Regions from separate parts of the Streptomyces sp. NPDC004609 genome, predicted to be linked through region 2. Evidence: riboswitches for the same ligand, from Rfam matches in the RefSeq annotation. Region 2 holds a riboswitch; the other holds the start of a gene.

Region 1 (10,259 bases), on a different contig from region 2:
GCGCTGGTCAAGCCCCGGACCTCAGCACTCGATGATGTTCACCGCGAGCCCGCCCCGCGCCGTCTCCTTGTACTTCACGGACATGTCGGCGCCGGTGTCCTTCATGGTCTTGATGACCTTGTCGAGGGAGACGAGGTGGCTGCCGTCGCCGCGCATCGCCATCTTCGCGGCGGTGACGGCCTTCACCGCTGCCATGCCGTTGCGTTCGATGCAGGGGATCTGGACGAGGCCGCCGACCGGGTCGCAGGTGAGGCCGAGGTTGTGCTCCATGCCGATCTCGGCCGCGTTCTCGACCTGTTCGGGGGTGCCGCCGAGGACCTCGGCGAGGGCGCCCGCGGCCATGGAGCAGGCGGAGCCGACCTCGCCCTGGCAGCCGACCTCGGCGCCGGAGATGGAGGCGTTCTCCTTGAAGAGCATGCCGATGGCGCCGGCGGCGAGCAGAAAGCGGACGATGCCGTCCTCGTCGGCGCCGGGGACGAAGTTCATGTAGTGGTGCAGGACGGCGGGGATGATGCCGGCCGCGCCGTTGGTGGGGGCGGTGACGACCCGGCCGCCCGCCGCGTTCTCCTCGTTCACGGCCATGGCGTAGAGGGTGATCCACTCCATCGCGCGGGCCGCGGGGTCGCCCTCGGCGCGCAGCTGGCGGGCCGAGTTGGCGGCGCGGCGGCGGACCTTGAGGCCGCCGGGGAGGATGCCCTCGCGGGACATGCCCCGGGAGACGCACGCCTGCATGACGTGCCAGATCTCCAGCAGACCCGTGCGGATCTCGTCCTCGGTGCGCCAGGCCTTCTCGTTCTCCAGCATCAGCGCGGAGATGGAGAGCCCGGTCTCGCGGGTGAGCCGCAGCAGCTCGTCGCCCGTGCGGAAGGGGTACTTCAGCGGGGTGTCGTCGAGCTTGATCCGGTCTTCTCCGACGGCGTCCTCGTCGACGACGAAGCCGCCGCCGACGGAGTAGTACGTCTTCTCCAGGAGGGTCTCGCCCCCGGCGCCGTACGCGAGGACCGTCATGCCGTTGGCGTGGTACGGCAGGGCCTTGCGGCGGTGGAGCACCAGGTCCTCGTCGGCGTCGAAGCCGATCTCGTGCATGCCGAGGAGGCTCAGCCGGCCGGAGTCCTTGATCCGCTGGACCCGCTCGTCGGCGGTCTCGACGTCGACCGTACGCGGCGAGTCGCCCGCGAGGCCGAGCAGGACGGCCTTGGGGGTGCCGTGGCCGTGGCCGGTCGCGCCGAGCGAGCCGTACAGCTCGGCCCGTACCGAGACGGTGTGGGCCAGCAGGCCCTCGTTCTTCAGCCTGCGGGCGAACATCCGGGCGGCGCGCATCGGGCCGACCGTATGAGAGCTGGAGGGGCCGATGCCGATCGAGAACAGGTCGAAGACCGAGATGGCCACGTGAACTCCTAGGGAGGCTGGTAGACGCCGTTGTCTGCCGGGTGGTGCGGAAGAAGCGCGCGATGCGCGGGAGAAGCTCTGAGGACCCGAGCCCTGAGTGAAGAAGCTCGGAGGAGGACCGGGGTGCGGAGGTGCGGGGCGGGGCGGGGGCGGGCCGTGGTGCGCGCGGGGCCGCCGCTACGGGTGGGGGCACCGCGCTCACCGTCCAGTGTGCGCGGTGCCCCCGGGCCGCATGCGGTACTGCGTACGGGCTACAGCCCCGGGTACAGGGGGTGCTTCGCCGCCAGCGCCGACACGCGGGCGCGCAGGCCCTCGGTGTCGTACGACGGCTTCAGGACCTCGGCGATGATGTCCGCGACCTCGCGGAAGTCCGCCTCCTGGAAGCCGCGGGTGGCGAGCGCCGGGGTGCCGATCCGCAGGCCCGAGGTCACCATCGGCGGCCGGGGGTCGTTCGGGACGGCGTTGCGGTTGACGGTGATGCCGACCTCGTGGAGGCGGTCCTCGGCCTGCTGGCCGTCCAGCTCGGACGCGCGCAGGTCGACGAGGACCAGGTGCACATCCGTACCGCCGGACAGGACGGACACGCCGTGCCGCGTGACGTCGTCCTGGACCAGGCGCTCGGCCAGGATCCGGGCGCCGTCCAGCGTGCGCTGCTGGCGCTCCTTGAACTCCTCGGTGGCCGCGACCTTGAAGGAGACCGCCTTCGCGGCGATGACATGCTCCAGCGGGCCGCCCTGCTGACCGGGGAAGACCGCGGAGTTGATCTTCTTGGCCAGCTCCTGCGTGCTGAGGATCACTCCGCCGCGGGGGCCGCCCAGGGTCTTGTGGGTGGTCGTGGTCACGACATGGGCGTGCGGCACCGGGTTGGGGTGCAGCCCCGCCGCGACGAGGCCCGCGAAGTGGGCCATGTCCACCATCAGATACGCGCCGACCTCGTCCGCGATCCGGCGGAAGGCGGCGAAGTCCAGCTGGCGCGGGTACGCGGACCAGCCGGCCACGATCAGCTTCGGCCGGGACTCCTTGGCGAGCCTCTCGACCTCGGCCATGTCGACCTGGCCGGTGGCGTCGTCCACGTGGTAGGCGACCACGTTGTAGAGCTTGCCGGAGAAGTTGATCTTCATGCCGTGGGTCAGGTGCCCGCCGTGCGCGAGATTCAGGCCCATGATCGTGTCGCCCGGCTTCAGCAGCGCGAACATCGCCGCCGCGTTCGCCTGCGCGCCCGAGTGCGGCTGGACGTTCGCGTGCTCGGCGCCGAAGAGGGCCTTGATGCGGTCGATCGCGATCTGCTCGACGACGTCGACGTGCTCACAGCCGCCGTAGTAGCGGCGGCCGGGGTAGCCCTCGGCGTACTTGTTGGTGAGAACCGAGCCCTGGGCCTCCATGACCGCGACCGGAGCGAAGTTCTCCGACGCGATCATTTCGAGCGTGGACTGCTGGCGGTGGAGCTCGGCGTCGACGGCGGCGGCGACGTCCGGGTCCAGCTCATGGAGAGGGGTGTTGAGGAGCGACATCTCTGATCCCTGGAGGTCTGGTGAGGTCAGTTGCTGGAGAATTCCGCGTATTCATCCGCGGTGAGCAGGTCCTTCGGCTCCTCGCCGACCCGCACCTTGAACAGCCAGCCACCCTCGAAGGGGGCGGTGTTCACCAGCGACGGATCGTCCACGACGTTCTGGTTGATCTCGGTGACCTCACCGGAGACGGGGGAGTACAGGTCGCTGACGGACTTGGTCGACTCCAGCTCGCCGCAGGTCTCGCCCGCGGTCACCGTGACGCCGACCTCGGGGAGCTGGGCGTACACGACGTCACCGAGCGCGTTGGCCGCGAATTCCGTGATGCCGACCGTCGACACGCCGTCCTCGGCGGCCGACAGCCACTCGTGCTCCTTGCTGTAGCGAAGCTGCTGGGGGTTGCTCATGACCTGAATTCTCCTGTACGCGGGAAGTGCGGATGTACGGGCAGGGGGGTGGGACGCGACGGTGTGCCGAGGGTCACTTCCGGCGCCGGTAGAACGGCAGCGCGACGACCTCGTACGGCTCGTGGGTACCGCGGATGTCCACGCCGACACCCTCGGTGCCGGGTGCGGCGTGCGCCGCGTCCACGTAGGCGATGGCGATCGGCCGGCCCAGGGTGGGGGAGGGCGCGCCCGAGGTGACCTCGCCGATCACCCTGCCGCCGGCGACGACCTCGTATCCGGCGCGGGGGACCCGGCGGCCCTCGGCGATCAGACCGACGAGCCGGCGCGGAGGGGCGGTCTCGGCGCGCTTCGCGGCGGTGGCCAGGGCCTCGCGACCGACGAAGCGGCCGTCGTTGGAGGTCTTCTCGAACTTCACGACCCGGCCGAGACCGGCGTCGAAGGGGGTCAGCGCGGTGGTCAGCTCGTGCCCGTACAGCGGCATGCCCGCCTCCAGGCGCAGCGTGTCCCGGCAGGCCAGACCGCAGGGGACCAGGCCGGCGGCCTCACCCGCCCCGGTCAGCGCCCGCCACAGCCCCTCCGCGTGCCGCGGCTCGACGAACAGCTCGAAGCCGTCCTCACCGGTGTAGCCGGTGCGGGCGATCAGGGCCGGGACGCCCGCGACCGTGCCGGGCAGGCCCGCGTAGTATTTCAGGCCGTCCAGACCGGCGTCGGTGACGGACTTCAGGATGCCGGGGGACTCGGGGCCCTGGACGGCGATCAGCGCATAGGCGTCCCGGTCGTCGCGTACCTCGGCGTCGAAGCCGTCGGCACGCTCCGTGATGGCGTCCAGGACGATCTGGGCGTTGTCGGCGTTCGCGACCACCATGTACTCGGTGTCGCCGAGGCGGTAGACGATCAGATCGTCGAGGATGCCGCCGTCCTCCCGGCAGATCATGGTGTAGCGGGCGCGGCCGGTGCCGACGGTGCCGATGTTCCCGACCAGCGCGTAGTCCAGGAGGGCGGCGGCCTGCGGGCCGGTGACCGTGATCTCGCCCATGTGGGAGAGGTCGAAGAGGCCGGCCCTCGTGCGTACGGCGTTGTGCTCGTCGCGCTCGCTGCCGTACCGCAGGGGCATGTCCCAGCCCGCGAAATCGGTCATGGTCGCGCCGAGCGACCGGTGCAGGGCGTCAAGGGCTGTATGACGGAGGGCGGTGCTCATAGACGGGGCTCCCAGGGCATGGCCGACGAGGACGATGATCCTCCCCATCTGTCATCGGAACCTGAGAGGTTCGTCGCGACCGTACGTACAGGTGGTCGTGACTTGCACCTTGGGTGGAGCCGGCGTGAGCGGCTCGCTTTTCAGATCTGCCTCATCGCGCGCGGTACGGGGCCTGAGAGATTCAAGGGAGGATCTTGCTCCTTCGGCGTCCAGCCGGGTGGCCGGAACTCTCCCGCGCGGATTCAAGCGGCCGGTATGCAGTTGGCGGGCACATCATTGCACGCATCCCGGCTGAGTGGGGTGTACGGGCCCGACCGGTTCCGCCGGGGCCGTTCCTGGAACCGCAACACGGGGCAAGACGCTCTTCGGAGGGAAATCGGTTGTGCCGCATTACCATTTCTTTACGCTTCATGGGCAAGGGTTGTGTGAGCTGACATGGGGGAGGGTGTGATGACGTTGCAGCACTCCAGTGCTTACGCGACGACCGCGGGGGTGCCCGCTCAGCCACAGGCGCCCGTCCGGGAGCTGGCCGGGGAGCAGGCGCCCGTCCTGCGCGATCTGAGGGCCCGCTCCGGGCGCAGCCCGCGGCGGGTGATGTTCGGCGCGGGTGATCTCGTGGTGGTGTCCGGGCTGCCCGGCAGCGGCAAGTCCACCCTGATCCGGCGGGCGGCGAGCGGTTGCCGCATCGACTCGCAGGACACCCGGGACCGCTGGGACGCGCGGATGCCGAGGCTGCTGCCGTACGGGGTCTACCGGCCCTTCGTCCGCCTGGCGCACTACGCCGGGCTGCGGCGGGCGCTGCGGTCCGGGGAGAGCGTCGTCGTCCATGACTGCGGGACGCAGGCGTGGGTGCGCAGGTGGCTGGCGCGGGAGGCGAAGCGGCGGGGGACGGCCCTGCATCTGGTCCTGCTGGACGTCTCGCCCGAGATCGCGCGCCAGGGGCAGCGGCAGCGGGGGCGGGGAGTGTCGGGGTACGCGTTCGCCCGGCACCGCCGGGCCGCGGGGCGGCTGATCGCGGACGCGGAGGCGGGGAGGCTGCCGGTGGGGTGCGCGTCCGCGGTGCTGCTCGACCGTGACGCGGCGACGGTTCTCACCCGGCTGGGCTTCGGCCACGCCTGAGCCCGGGGCGCGGTCTCCTGTCGGGGACGCGGTTTCCTGTCGGGGGCGCTGCCCCCGAACCCCCGCGCCTCAATCGCCGGCGGGGCTGGTTGCGCCTGGGCCTGGACCACCCAGCCCGTCCGGCGTTTGGGGACGGACCCGTGGCCCGGGCAGCGGGCAGGCGGCGTGGGCCCCGCGGTGGGGCGCGGTCGAAGAGGCCCGGGCCGCAGGGCCATGGGCCGGGCCCGTCCGGCGACAGGGGGCGACCCCACCCGCGGGCGCGGGAACCCGGCGGCCCCGCATCGGACCCACCCGCGGCGCTAAGGTCGGGCACACGCAGTCGTACGGCGCCCGGCGCCGCCGCCGGGGGAGAGGGCCAGCAGGATGACCATTCCGGAGCAGGCGCATGCGCACCCGTACGGGGAGTGGCCCGGTAACGAGCTCGAAGAGGCGCTCGCCGCCTCCCTCGGGAACACCGCCGCCGGGGCGCGCCTCGTCGAGGTGCTCGGCCGGAGCCGCATCTGGATCCCGCTCCCCAACGGCGGGGGCCCCGAGAGCCCGGACCTCGATCTGCCCACGATGGAGATCGACGGCGGTGCCTACGTCCCCGTGTTCAGCTCCGAACAGCAGTTCATGGCCTGCGTCGGCGGCCATATGTCCTTCACGGTCGCCCCCGCCCGCGAATTCGCCCGGGGGCTGCCCCCGCAGCTCGGTATCGCCGTGAATCCCGGCGGCACGGTCGGCACCCCCCTGCCTCCGCCCGCCGTCGCCGAACTGTGCCGGGCGGGGCGTACTCCGCTGGACGGACCGGCGAGCGGCGGACGGGTACGGATGTTCGAGCCGGACTGGCAGGAGGACCCCGTCGACTTCCTGACCGCCGCGGCCGCGGAGTTCGAGGAGTCCGGTGTCGTCCTCAGCGCCCGCAGGGCACTCGCGTCCGTCGAGGGCGACCCGCCGGCGCTCTTCGTGGGCGTCCAGATCTCCTCCCTCGACCCCGACGGCCGCGCCGCTCCCCTGGACGCGCTCGGCCGCGCGCTCGGCCGGGTGCCGGTCGCCTGGCCGGTCAACCTCGTCCTGCTGGACGTGGCCCAGGACCCCGTGGCGGACTGGATGCTGGAGAAGGTGAGGCCGTTCTACCGGCGGGAACACACGTCGTAGGACGGGCCCGCTGGGCAAGGTCGCCAAGTCGGCGCCGGTACGGCCGATTAAGCTGGTTCCCGGCCCGCGCAGCGGCATCGCGGTGGGCCGGGCCTCCCGCCGGCCGGGGGGGCACGACCGGTGGAAGCCGGACGGGGCGAAGCCGGACGGACGCGGATCCGGCCGGACGGAGAAGCCGGGCGGAACAGGGCCGGACCGAGAAGACGGTCAGACAGAGGGGCGGGACCAGGGTGAGCGCGTCAGGCACCGCGGCGGCCGGGCAGGTCGAGCACATGCTCCGCCAGGTGACGCCCGGACGCTACGACGCGTACGAAGCGCTGCTCAAGGCGCTCGCCGACCCCGCGGGCGGCCAGGTCTGGATGCTGCTCTGGAACGGCCGGGCGGGCTCCCCGGACGCCCAGTACGGGAACATGGAGATCGACGGCGTCGGTTACGCCCCCTGTGTCACCTCTGCCCAGGAGCTCTCCGCCTCCGGCTGGACCCGCGCCCACGAGGTGGTCGGCGGGCTCGACATCGCCCGGGCCCTCTACCCCGACCGCTGGGGCATCTGGCTGAACCCGCACGCGCCGGGCGGAGGCGTCGGCATCCCCTGGCCGGATCTGCGGCGTATCGCCACGGGATTGGACCGGATGCCCGCGGGACCGCTGCGGCTGTCGGAGCCGGCCATCGAGATCCCGCACTTCTACGCCCTGCTGGCGCAGAACGCCCACCGCACCACCGCCGTCCGCTCGCTGCGGCGCGCGTGGGTGCAGCCCGCGCTGGGCGCCCCGTACCTCGCCATCGGGCTCGATCTGTACGACACCGGCAGGCAGTCCGTCGACGCGGTGCGCGCGATGATGCAGCAGTCGATCGGCGCGGTACCGGAGGGGCTGCCCGTCTCGACGGTCGCCATGTCGGACGAGTACGACCCGGTGACGATGTGGCTGCGGGCCAACGCCCGCCCGTTCTACGACCGCGACGCCCCGGGCGCTCCGGGCGGCGGCTACGGCTACCCCCCGCCGCAGGGCCGCTGACCCCCGGTACCGCGCCTCATCCGTACCGAACCCTCGCCCCCGTACCGAACCTCATCCGTACCGACCCTCCCTCTGACCCCCGACCGGATCCGTACGGCCCCGCCGCCCTGCGCCCGCTGACGCACCGACACCGCCCGGGGACCGCACAGATCCGCGCGGCGCAAGGGACCGTACGCACCGCCGCTGTCGCAGGGGCCGCGTCCGGTACCACCTTGGGGGAGCGCCGACACCGCCTCCGTCAGCGGCCGCTGACGGACCGGCGTCGCAGGTGGCCGCCGACCCATCGGATTCGGCCATACCCGGCCACGTGATGTGCGGCCACCGTGAAGGGGCGCACACCCCGGCTCCGTACTCCACCACGCGTTGCCGCACAACTGCCGCCCCGTTTGCACGTGTCTGCGGCGCCATGCCCTGCTCATTCCCTGGACACGATCGTGTCCGTATGGCGGGCCATGCCTCAACTTTCGCCCGTTTCAAGCCAATTGATGATCCGCTGAGTCGGAGGTCTCGTCCGGATAACGGAACACCCTGGCATGCATCACGTTTGAGCAAACATTGCTCAGGGGGTCTGGCGGGTGATCGCAGGACCGTTGAAGACTCCCGCTCCAAGAGGCGGCGCGCCCCGCGTACGGCCGGGTAACACGTCCTTCCGTACCAACTGCTCCACACGCACCGGATGTTGTGAACGAAGCCGCCGCAGCGGCGGGTACGGGCCGGTCACCTCCGGCCGAGAGGGGTCCCCACCACGATGACGGCACCATTGCACGACACCGGCGCGGACGCGGCCGAGGCCGCGCCCGGCGACGTCGCGGCGGCTGTAGTCGGGAAGCCCGTCGAGGGGCGGTCGCTGAGGCGGATCGCCTGGACCCGATTGAAGCGGGACAAGCCCGCACTGGCGGGCGGCATCGTTGTCATCTTCCTCGTTCTGGTCGCGGTCCTCGCCCCGCTGATCGTCGGTCTGCTCGGCCATCCGCCCGACGAGTTCCACCAGGACAAGATCGATCCGCTGTTCGGCACACCGATCGGCTCGTTCGGCGGGATCAGCTCGGAGCATCTGCTCGGTGTCGAGCCGAACAACGGGCGCGACGTCTTCAGCCGTATCGTCTACGGCGCCCGCATCTCGCTCCTGGTGGCCTTTCTCGCCGCCCTGGTGGCCGTGCTCCTCGGCACCGTCCTCGGCATCGTCGCCGGGTACTTCGGCGGCTGGGCCGACTCGCTCATCAGCCGGGTGATGGACATGCTGCTGGCCTTCCCGCAGCTGCTGTTCATCATCTCGCTGGTCTCCGTGCTCCCCAACGACCTGCTGGGCATGACCGGCACCAATGTCCGGATCGCGATCCTCGTCACCGTGATCGGCTTCTTCGGCTGGCCGTACGTCGGGCGCATCGTCCGCGGTCAGACGCTCTCCCTCCGGGAGAAGGAGTACATCGAGGCCGCCCGCAGCCTGGGCGCCGGCCGGCGGTACGTGCTCTTCAAGGAGCTGCTGCCCAACCTGGTGGCCCCCATCACCGTGTACGCCACCCTGATGATCCCCACCAACATCCTGACCGAGGCCGCGCTCAGCTTCCTCGGCGCCGGAGTGAGGCCGCCCACCGCCTCGTGGGGGCAGACGCTCTCCTCGGCCGTGAAGTCCTACGAGTCCGATCCGACCTTCATGGTCGTGCCCGGTCTCGCGATCTTCCTCACGGTGCTGGCCTTCAACCTCCTCGGGGACGGCGTGCGGGACGCGCTCGACCCCAAGGGCACCCGCTGACCGCTCCCGGACCCCGCGGCGCCGTCCAGGCCGCGGACAACTGAACCCGCCCCTGTCACCGATGTCAGGCGGCACACCGATGGACTCCCGGCGTCGAGCAGGGACCGCGCTATCCCGGAGGTTGCAGGAACGATGACTCCCCCACGTACGTCGAGGACCAGGCGCATCGCCGGAGCGGCACTCGCCGTGGCCGCCCTCACGGCCACCGCGGCGTGCGGCGGCGGTTCGGGTGACGGCGACAACGGCGGCAAGGGCGCCGGCTTCAACGCCGGGGCCAAGGGTGTGGCCAACCCGTCCACCAAAACCGGCGGCACACTGAAATTCATCGGCAAACAGGATCTCGACTCCGCCGACCCGCAGCGCCAGTACTACGGCATGGCCTGGGACTTCTCCCGGTTCTACGCGCGCCAGCTGGTCTCCTACGCGACCAAACCGGGCGCCGCGGGCGCCGAACTCGTGCCCGACCTCGCCAAGGCCAAGGGCGTCGTCTCCAACGGCGGCAAGACCTACACCTACCAGCTGAGGGACGGGATCACCTGGGAGGACGGCTCGCCGATCACCTCCAAGGACATCAAGTACGGCATCGAGCGCATCTGGGCCACGGACGTCATCACCGGCGGCCCGCAGTATCTGCGCCAGGTCCTCGACCCGGGGGAGGAGTACAAGGGCCCGTACAAGGACACCACCCCGGACAAGCTCGGCCTGAAGGCCGTCCAGACCCCGGACGACAAGACC
Region 2 (10,259 bases):
GTGCCAGCATCAGCCTGCTTGTCCGACATCAGACTCAGCCGACAGGGATGCGGCTCGCCTTGTGGCTCACCACCCGGAGCAGGGCTGGAGCCTGCTGTGCAATGGCGTGCTCCTCTTCGAGGACACCGGCGAGCTGTTGCCCGACGGCCAGATCATCGGCCCGCACCGTCCGCTCCGGGCGATGAGGGCCGCGTAGCACCCGAGGCACCGCGGAAGCCGTCCCGCAGGGCGGCGACCGCCCGTACGACCGTGTGACCACCCGCTCGCAGGACAGGGCAACCTCCGCGCGACAGGCGCGCGTCCGTACGGTGAGCGGCTTCGACCACGACGAGGGGCCGGCCGGAGAGTTGCTCCGTACCGGCCCCGACGCGCGCCCGCTTTGTGCCGGTCGCCGTCCGTCAGTTGTCGTACTCGTCCACCGGAGGGCAGGAGCAGACGAGGTTGCGGTCGCCGAAGGCGCCGTCGATGCGGCGGACCGGCGGCCAGTACTTGTCGGCGGCGCTCACCCCGGCGGGGAAGACCGCCTCGTCCCGGCGGTAGGCGTGCTCCCACGCGCCGCCCAGCGCGGCCGCGGTGTGCGGCGCGTTCCCCAGCGGGTTGTCCTCGGCCGGCCACTCCCCGGACGCGACCTTCTCGATCTCCGCGCGGATGGCGATCATCGCGTCGCAGAACCGGTCGATCTCGGCCAGGTCCTCGCTCTCGGTGGGCTCGATCATCAGCGTCCCGGCCACCGGGAACGACATCGTCGGCGCGTGGAAGCCGTAGTCGATCAGCCGCTTGGCGATGTCGTCGACACTGACCCCGGTCGACTTGGACAGCGGCCGCAGATCCACGATGCACTCATGGGCGACCAGCCCCGCGGGTCCCGTGTACAGCACGGGGTAGTGCGGCTCCAGGCGCTTGGCGATGTAGTTGGCGGCGAGCACCGCGACCTGGGTGGCCCGCTTCAGGCCCTCGCCGCCCATCAGCCGTACATAGGCCCAGGAGATCGGCAGAATGCCCGCCGAACCCCAGGGAGCGGCCGAGACCGGTCCCACCCCCGTCTCGGGACCGGCGGTCGGCTGGAGCGGGTGGTTCGGCAGATACAGAGCGAGATGCGCCCGCACTCCGACCGGGCCCACCCCGGGGCCGCCGCCGCCGTGCGGGATGCAGAACGTCTTGTGCAGATTCAGATGCGAGACGTCGCCGCCGAACCTGCCCGGCTTGGCGAGCCCCACCAGCGCGTTGAGATTGGCGCCGTCGACGTACACCTGGCCGCCCGCGTCGTGCACCTGGGCGCAGATGTCGGCGACGTGCTCCTCGAACACCCCGTGGGTGGACGGGTAGGTGATCATCAGCACGGACAGCTCGTTCCGGTACTGCTCGATCCTGGCCCGCAGATCGTCGATGTCGATCTCGCCGTCGTCGGCGGTCCTGACGACCACGACCTTCATGCCCGCCATCACGGCACTGGCGGCGTTGGTGCCGTGCGCCGAGGACGGGATGAGGCAGACGGTGCGCTGGTCGTCGCCGTTGGCGCGGTGGTACGCGCGCACGGCGAGCAGCCCGGCGAGTTCGCCCTGGGATCCGGCGTTGGGCTGGATGGAGACCTTGTCGTAGCCGGTGATCTCGGCGAGCCGCTCCTCCAGCTCACGGATGAGCGTGAGATATCCGGCGGCCTGCTCGACCGGGGCGAAGGGATGGATCTGCCCGAATTCGGGCCAGGTGACCGGCTCCATCTCGGTGGTCGCGTTCAGCTTCATGGTGCAGGAGCCGAGCGGGATCATGCCGCGGTCCAGCGCGTAGTCCCGGTCCGCCAAGCGGCGCAGATAGCGCAGCATGGCGGTCTCGGAGCGGTGCTGGTGGAAGACGGGGTGGGTGAGGTAGTCGTCGGTCCGCAGCAGCGCCTCGGGCAGCACGTCCCCGGTGGCCGCGTCCAGCGCCTCGATGTCGGCGTCGATGCCGAAGGCGGCCCAGACGGCGATGACGTCGGCGCGGGAGGTCGTCTCGTCACAGGCGATGGAGACGTGGAACTCGTCCACGAGGTGGATGTTGACCCCGCCCTCCCGGGCGGCCGCGACCACCTCGGCGGCGGCCGGCACCCGCACGGTCAGGGTGTCGAAGTAGGAGCCGTGCACGACCTCCGCACCGCCGGCCTTCAGTCCCTCGGCGAGCAGGGCGGCATAGCGGTGGGCGCGCCCGGCGATCGTCCGCAGTCCGTCCGGGCCGTGGTAGACGGCGTACATCCCCGCCATCACGGCCAGCAGTACCTGCGCGGTGCAGATGTTGCTGGTGGCCTTCTCCCGCCGGATGTGCTGCTCACGGGTCTGGAGCGCGAGGCGGTACGCCTTGTTCCCGTCGGCGTCCACGGAGACCCCGACGAGCCGTCCGGGCAGGCTGCGGGCGAACTTCTCGCGTACGGCCATATAGCCCGCGTGCGGCCCGCCGAAGCCCATGGGGACACCGAAGCGCTGGGTGGTGCCGACGGCGATGTCCGCGCCCAGCTCACCCGGTGAGGTGAGCAGGGTCAGCGCCAGCAGATCAGCGGCGACGGTGACGATGGCGCCGAGCCCGTGCGCCTGCTCGACGACGGGCCTGATGTCCCGTACGGCACCGGACGCGCCCGGATACTGCAGCAGCACACCGAACACACCGCGCTCGGCGACGTCGGCGGGGATGCCGTCGCTCAGATCGGCGGTGACGACCTCGACTCCGGTCGGTTCGGCGCGGGTGCGGATCACCGCGATCGTCTGCGGCAGCACATCGGTGTCGACCAGGAAGACGCCGTCCTTGACCCTGCCGACCCGGCGGGCCAGGGACATGGCCTCGGCCGCCGCGGTGCCCTCGTCGAGGAGGGACGCGCCGGAGGTGGGCAGCCCGGTCAGGTCGGCCACCATCGTCTGGAAGTTCAGCAGGGCCTCCAGACGGCCCTGGGAGATCTCCGGCTGGTACGGCGTGTACGCGGTGTACCAGGAGGGGTTCTCCATGACGTTGCGCAGGATCACCGGCGGGGTGAAGGTGCCGTAGTAGCCGAGGCCGATCATGGGGGCGAGGACCCTGTTCCGCTCCGCGAGGCTGCGCAGCTCGGCGAGGACCTCGGCCTCGGAGCGTCCGTCCGGCAGGCCCAGCGCCCCGGCGTTCTTGATGACGTCGGGCACCGCGGCGGCGGTCAGCTCGTCCAGCGAGCCGTATCCCACCTGCGCCAGCATCTTGGCCTGGGCCTCGGTGTCGGGCCCGATGTGGCGCTGCTCGAAGGGTGTGCCTCGCTCCAGCTGCGAGAGCGGAATGCGGTTGGCGGTCATGTAGGAGGCCTCCTGGTCTGACGCGACCTGCGAGGGGCATCACGGCGGATGCCCTGGACGGCCTCCCCCTCTGTCATCTCAACCTGAGAGTTTCACCGGACCGCCCGAACCGGGGCGCTCCGGCTTTCACCGTCGGTGAGAGCGGATGCCGTCCGACGCCCGCTCTACTTTCCAGAGTGACCTCGTCCGCGCGGTACAGGTGCCTGAGAGATTCCGGGGAGGATTTGCTCCTTCGGCGCCACCGTCGTCCTGCCGGTGGACTCTCCCGCACGGGGTCAGCAGCCGTTTGCCAGCCTACCAGCGCGCCCTTTCCGCGATCGCTCAAGTGGCCGACGCCCACGATGTGCCCTTTCGTATGATTTAGGCAGCAGTTGCGACCTTTGGAGGGACCGTGCAGACCGATATCGATCCGCGCAGCCTGATCGGCCGCAAGGCGATAGACCGCAATGGGGTCAAGATAGGAACCATCGACGAGATCTACTTGGACGACGCCACGGGGACACCCGAATGGGCGGCAGTCCGCACCGGGCTCTTCAGCCGTGACGCGTTCGTCCCGCTGGAGCCGAGCACATTCGCCGACGACACCCTGCGGGTGCCCTACGAACGCGCGCTGATCAAGGACGCGCCGGACTTCGGGGTCGGCCGCCACCTCTCCCCCGAGCAGGAGCTCCAGCTCTACCACCACTACGGGCTCGAACTCTCCGTGGCCCCCGAGTCACCCCCGTCCCGCGACCGCTCCTTCGGGAAGATCGCCGGCGAGGACGACTGATCCGGGTCCTCCCCCCATGCCACCAGCGGCAGCGGATCGGACGGCTCCAGGTCCGGGTCGTCCACACGGAAGGTGCGCACGCGCCCCGGCGGCGATCCGGGCTCCTCGAACCGCACGGTGACCCGTCCGACCCCACTGCCCTGCACCCAGCCCGCCCCGTACCGGGCATGCCGTACGTCGTGCCCGGCCGTCCACCGGCGCTCCCCGGGAACGCCGGTGCCGGCCTCACCCGGACGGCCCTGCCCGCCGCTCCCCGCGACTCCGTCGGCACCGGTACCCCCAGCCGGGTGATACGGCTCCCCCGCTCCCCGCACGGCCCCGGCGCCCGCCGCCGGCGCCCGCCTCTGTCCTCCGGCCCCGGGGTCCCCGCCGTCACCGGGGGCTCCTCCCGCTCCGGCGGCCCGCCCCGGAACACCGACGGCGGCCGGTACGGCGCCCGTGCGCTCTCCCGGTTCCGGCGGCGGCGCCACCCCGGGCCCCGCTCCCGAAGGGGTGGCGGACGCTTCCCCAGTGGCCTGCCCCGCCTCTTCCGTCCCCTGGTCCGCCGCTCCCCGCTCGTCCGCCGCCCGGACCTCCGCCGCCGCCTGGGCGAACAGGTCCTCCTGGGTGTAGTCCGCGAGCCCGCTGACCCCCACGCCCAGCAGCCGTACCCCGCCGGTCGTGTCCAGGGGCTCCAGCAGCCGCGCCGCAGCCTCCCGCACCACGGCGGGGTCGTCGGTCGGCCCGCGCAGGGTCTCCGACCGGGTCAGTGTGGAGAAGTCGAACCGCCGCACCTTCAGCACGATCGTCCGGCCGGAGTGCCCCGACGCCCTCAGCCGCTCCACACAGCGGTCGGCCAGGCGCTCCACCTCCAGCCGGATCCTGACCCGGTCGTGGAGATCCACGTCGAAGGTGTCCTCCACCGACACCGACTTGGCGTCCCGCTCGGCGACGACGGGCCGGTCGTCGTGCCCCAGGGCCATCCGGTACAGCGACACGCCGTGGGCCCTGCCCACCAGACGTACCAGCTCGTCCTCGCCCGCCTCCACCAGCTCGGCGCAGACGGTGATCCCGGCCCGCCGCAGATGCTCGCCGGTGGCCGGTCCGACGCCGGGCAGTGTCCGGACGGACATGGGCCCCAGCAGCTCACGCTCCGTACCGGGCTCTATGAGGACCAGGCCGTCGGGCTTGGCCTGCTCGGAGGCGATCTTCGCCAGCATCTTCGATCCGGCGAGCCCCACGGAGCCGGTGAGTCCGGTCACCGCCCGGATGTCCTCGCGCAAACGCTCCCCGGCCACCCGCGCCGACGGCGAGTCATGGGCCGAGCCGCCCGCCTCCAGGTCCACGAACGCCTCGTCCAGGCTCAGCGGCTCCACCAGCGGTGAGAGCCTGCCCAGCAGCTCCATGACCTGCTCGCTGACCGATCGGTACAGGGAGAAGCGGGGCACGAGATACGCCGCGTTCGGCGCGAGCCGGCGCGCCTGTGCCATGGGCATCGCCGAGTGCACCCCGAAGCGTCTCGCCTCGTACGACGCGGTGGCGACCACCCCGCGCGGCCCCAGCCCGCCGACGACCACCGGCTTGCCGCGCAGACTCGGCTTCGCCGCCTGCTCGGCGGCGGCGAAGAACGCATCCATGTCCAGATGCAGAATCGTCGGCGCGGATCTCACATCTCCGATGCTGCCCTACGCCACTGACAACGCGCCGTCCCCCGGACCTGCGGCGCGTCCCCTCAGACCGCCCGGTCGCGCCTGCGCCGGGCCAGTTCATCGGCGGGATTGTTCCCGATGAGGGTCTCACCGGTGTCGATCCGCTCGCCGTGCAGCTGCGACAGGGCCGCATCGACATCCCGCCAGACGACGCCGACGGCGATACCGAAGATCCCCTGGCCGCCCTGAAGGAGGTCGACGACCTCGTCGGGCGACGAGCACTCGTAGACCGTGGCCCCGTCGCTCATCAGCGTCATCCGCTCCAGATCGGCGAAGCCGCGCTCCCGCAGATGCTGGACGGCGGCCCGGATGTTCTGGAGCGCCACCCCGGTGTCCAGGAAGCGTTTGACGATCTTGAGGACGACCACATCGCGGAAGCTGTAGAGCCGCTGGGTGCCGGATCCGTACGCCGGGCGCACGCTGGGCTCGACCAGTCCGGTGCGCGCCCAGTAGTCGAGTTGCCGGTACGTGATGCCCGCCGCCGCGCACGCGGTGGGCCCACGGTAGCCGACCGTCTCCGTGGACGGTTCGGCCGCGCTCCTCTGAAGCGGATACGGTCCGCTCTCCCCCAGACTTCGTCCGGGGGCACCCCCAACCGCACCGTCGCCGCTGCTTCTCACGCCGACCTCCGTCCTTGACCTGCCCACACGACGGTAGGCAGTCACCAGGGGTGCGTCAACGATCGCCACACTCGGCACGCCGAGTGATAATCACCCTGAGAGTGGTTTCCCGAGCCCCGTATCGGGGAAAGGCTACTCGAATGCGCCGAGGCCGCCGAATGGGTGACCACCGGACTCCCGCCGGCGGCCACCCGTTGCTGTCACAGGTCGGCGGTCACTGACTGTTGGTTCCGAAGTCCTCCGGAGAAATCTGGTCGAGGAACTCGCGGAACTTCTCCACCTCGTCCTCCTGCTCGTCCGGGATGGCGATCCCCGCGTCGTCGAGCACCCCGTCACTGCCGTAGATCGGCGTACCGGTGCGCAGGGCGAGCGCTATGGCGTCGGACGGGCGGGCGCTCACCTCGACTCCGCTGGCGAAGACCAGCTCCGCGTAGAAGACCCCTTCGCGCAGATCGGTGATGCGGACCTCGGTGAGTTCCTGCCCCACCGCCTCCAGCACATCCTTGAAAAGATCATGGGTCAGCGGTCTGGCCGGTGCCATGCCCTGCTGGGCGAAGGCAATGGCGGTCGCCTCCCCGGGACCGATCCAGATGGGGAGGTACCGGTCGCCTCCCACTTCACGCAGGAGCACGATCGGTTGGTTGGAGGGCATTTCCACCCGGACACCCACAACGTCGAGCTCGTTCACACAGCAACCCTAGGACGTGCCCGGCCCCTTTGGGTAGTCGGGCACGTTCATGATCAGTGGAGACGGACCCCGAGAGCGGTCTGCATCAGGGCCGCGTGCAGCCGTACGGACAGGGCCGCGAGCTCTTTCGCGGTGGCCTCCGCATGGGCCCTGGTCTGCGGATTACGGTGCCGCCGCAGGGGTGCCACCACCTGCTCGACGAGCCCGGCCTCCCGGTCCACGGCCGCCTTCATGGACCGCAGATGCCGTGGTTCGAGACCGAATCTGCCCAGATCGGCCACCAGACGGGCCACGGTCACGGACTCGGCGTCGTAGCCGCCGCCGGCGTCGGGCACCAGCAGGCCGTACGACTCCCACTCGACCAGGTCCTCCTCGCTGACCTCGGCGGCGGCCAGCAGCTCGGAGCGCCCTACCCTGGCGGCGGTCCGGCGCTCGGCGTCGGCCTCCCAGGAGCCGTCGGACAGCTCGCGCTGCGGCCCCTGGGCGGGCAGCTGCGGCTGCTCGCCGCGGGCGACGGCGTCGAGGTGCTCACGGATGACCTTCAGCGGCAGATAGTGGTCCCGCTGCATCCGCAGAATCTGGGCCAGCCGCTCCACGTCCTGCGGTCCGAACTTGCGGTACCCGGACGGAGTGCGCCTCGGCTCGACCAGCCCTTCGGCCTCCAGGAAACGGATCTTGGAGATCGTGACCTCGGGAAACTCGTCACGCAGCTGGTTGAGCACCGTCCCGATGCTCATCAGCCTCTCGCCCGCGGCGGCGGTGCCGTGACCGGCACCGCCCGACGTCGGTGTTCGCAGCATGTACCTTCCCTGACGGGCCCCTGTCCGGAGCGTGCCCGGCTAGATGCCCCGCTGGCTCGCGTGGCTCGCGTAGAAGACCAGTCGGTACTTGCCGATCTGGACCTCGTCGCCGTTCGCCAGATAGACCGCGTCGATGCGCTCGCGGTTGACATACGTGCCGTTCAGACTGCCGACGTCGGCGACGCTGAAGCTGCCGTCCGGCCCCCTGCGGAACTCGACGTGGCGCCGGGACACGGTCACGTCGTCGAGGAAGATGTCGCTCTGCGGGTGACGGCCGGCCGTGGTCAGCTCACCGTCGAGCAGGAAGCGGCTGCCGGAGTTCGGACCCCGGCGGACGACCAGCAGCGCCGAGCCGAGCGGCAGGGCGTCGACGGCGGCCTGGGCCTCCGGGGACAGCGAGGGCAGCTGGGTCTGCCCCGTCACCTCCGAGTCGTACGCCTCCAGCCCGGAGATGGAGATCGTCGAGGTCGTCTCCGAGGGACGCTCGGCCGGGGCACCGCCCCGCAGCGGCGCGCCGCAGTTGGAGCAGAACCGGCTGGACTCGGCATTGCGGTGCCCACACCTCGTACAAACCGTCACGCCCGCCATGGACGGATCCTCCTGCCGCGGCTGTCCCCCGTGGGGATTGGTCGCATACGGGTCGGGGGTAAACCCTCCACCCGTACCTGAGGTTGATGGTTCCCCGAAACCTATGCGGCCGGGACCGGCAGGGTCAACAGACGACGCGCCCGGACCACCGGGAAAGCCACCGCCCGGACCAGCGACCTCGTCCCGGAACAGCGGTCGCTCGGCGCCCTGCTCCTCATCCTGGCCATGACGGCGCGCGCGATGCCTGGCGTTGCCGCCGTCCTCGCGCGAGCCCCTGCCGAACAACTTCGCAAACAACTTCACGGGCGATTCCCCTTGACCGAAATAGACCCGCCCGTGGGGCAGGACGAACCCTCAATGACCACACCTGCCGACCCGGACATCCTCACAACGTCCGTACCCGTCAGACAGTTTCCACCACGCGGCGCGACGTCTGTGTGCCGACCCCCCGCAACCACTCGCTCCGGCACCCGGGATCCCCTGCTCCCCCGCCTCACTGCGCTGACGACCGAGCGTAGTCAGGCCGCTTTGCGGGTCGCAAGGCATCCACGACGATCTTCTCCGCGCGCTCCACCGTGGCCGTGGCCTGCTCCTTCTCCAATGTCTGGACCACACCGCCGGGAATGTTCAGCGCGGGTTCCAGATCCTGCGGCTTGCCGATCACCTGGAAACGGTACGGCGCGGAGATCTTCTTTCCGTCCACCTTGATGTCACCGCCCGTGCCCGTGAAATGCGAATCGGCCACGACCCGGATGCCGTTGACCTGGATCGCCTCCGCGCCCGCCGCACGCAGCTCCTGAATCGCGTCGAGCAGCATGTCGGGCTCCACCGTGCCGGAGCGGTCCCCGACCGTGAGCGTAATGCCCGGGCCCTGGGCCGCCACGGTACCCGCGAGGATGCCGAGCTGCTGTTCCTTCTGCCGAGTCTGCCTGCGCGCCTCCTCGGCCTGGTCCGAGCTGTTCTCCAGCTCGGTCCGCTGCTCCTCCAGGCGCTGCTTCTCGTCCTGGAGCCGCTCCGAGCGGTTGTCCAGCTCGTCGAGGATGCGTACGAGGTCCTCCTGGCGTGCCCCGCGCAGCGCGCTGTTGTCACTGGTGGAGCGGACCTGGATGGCGAGCCCCAGACCGAGGACGAACAGCAGCACGGCGACGATGAGTTGAGCACGGGTGACTCTCGGTGGCCACAGGGCCGCCTTGAGCCGCTGGCGGCCGGTGAGCTGCGGACGGGAGGACTCGGCCGCGGGAAGCCGGCCCGGGTCCGGGGCCTCGGGCGCGTCGGACTGCGGCTGCGGGACACCGGGCCGCTCGTCCGGGGGGCCGGGGGGCTCGGACCGAGGTGCGGGCGCCCGCGGGACCGGGGGCTGCCGTTCCGGCGGCTCCGGGACGGATCGCTCCGAGACGGATTCGGCCCCGGCCCCGCAGTCGGCGGCCTCGGGCCCACGGCCCTTGGGCTCCTCCGGCGGTGACGCCGCGGCCTTCGGACGCTCCTCGCTGTTCATCTCGCTGTCCATCGCCCTCACGCCCGGAAGACATGCCGGCGGATCGCGGCGGCGTTGGAGAAGATGCGGATACCGAGCACGACCACCACGCCCGTGGACAGCTGCGCCCCGACCCCCAGCTTGTCGCCGAGGAACACGATCAGCGCCGCCACCACCACGTTCGACAGGAAGGAGACGACGAATACCTTGTCGACGAAGATCCCGTCCAGCATGGCCCTCAGGCCGCCGAACACGGCGTCCAGCGCCGCGACGACGGCGATCGGCAGATAGGGCTCGACCACCGCCGGAACTTCGGGCCGGACCAGCAGTCCGGCCACGATTCCCACGACG

Evidence for each region. A riboswitch is a leader RNA that binds a small molecule or an ion and turns the genes downstream of it on or off. The one in region 2 is predicted to bind glycine.
Region 1: another riboswitch for glycine. It lies ahead of gcvT (glycine cleavage system aminomethyltransferase GcvT); the one in region 2 lies ahead of gcvP (aminomethyl-transferring glycine dehydrogenase).

The regions. Positions count from the first base shown of each region.
Region 1 covers NZ_JBIALS010000018.1:1,360-11,618, reverse strand. The annotation lists gene ACFYT4_RS19005 (L-serine ammonia-lyase) at 22-1,389, opposite strand; gene glyA (serine hydroxymethyltransferase) at 1,641-2,900, opposite strand; gene gcvH (glycine cleavage system protein GcvH) at 2,927-3,304, opposite strand; gene gcvT (glycine cleavage system aminomethyltransferase GcvT) at 3,378-4,502, opposite strand; glycine riboswitch at 4,654-4,747, opposite strand; gene ACFYT4_RS18985 (AAA family ATPase) at 4,953-5,621, shown strand; gene ACFYT4_RS18980 (enhanced serine sensitivity protein SseB) at 5,985-6,758, shown strand; gene ACFYT4_RS18975 (enhanced serine sensitivity protein SseB C-terminal domain-containing protein) at 6,989-7,771, shown strand; gene ACFYT4_RS18970 (ABC transporter permease) at 8,520-9,524, shown strand; gene ACFYT4_RS18965 (ABC transporter substrate-binding protein) at 9,657-10,259, shown strand, end outside.
Region 2 covers NZ_JBIALS010000010.1:4,517-14,775, reverse strand. The annotation lists gene ACFYT4_RS12575 (DUF5999 family protein) at 1-196, shown strand, start outside; gene gcvP (aminomethyl-transferring glycine dehydrogenase) at 399-3,281, opposite strand; glycine riboswitch at 3,463-3,559, opposite strand; gene ACFYT4_RS12565 (PRC-barrel domain-containing protein) at 3,673-4,050, shown strand; gene ACFYT4_RS12560 (DNA polymerase IV) at 3,966-5,699, opposite strand; gene ACFYT4_RS12555 (MerR family transcriptional regulator) at 5,762-6,358, opposite strand; gene ACFYT4_RS12550 (bifunctional nuclease family protein) at 6,573-7,046, opposite strand; gene ACFYT4_RS12545 (MerR family transcriptional regulator) at 7,100-7,846, opposite strand; gene ACFYT4_RS12540 (FHA domain-containing protein) at 7,886-8,779, opposite strand; gene ACFYT4_RS12535 (DUF881 domain-containing protein) at 8,928-9,941, opposite strand; gene ACFYT4_RS12530 (small basic family protein) at 9,947-10,259, opposite strand, start outside.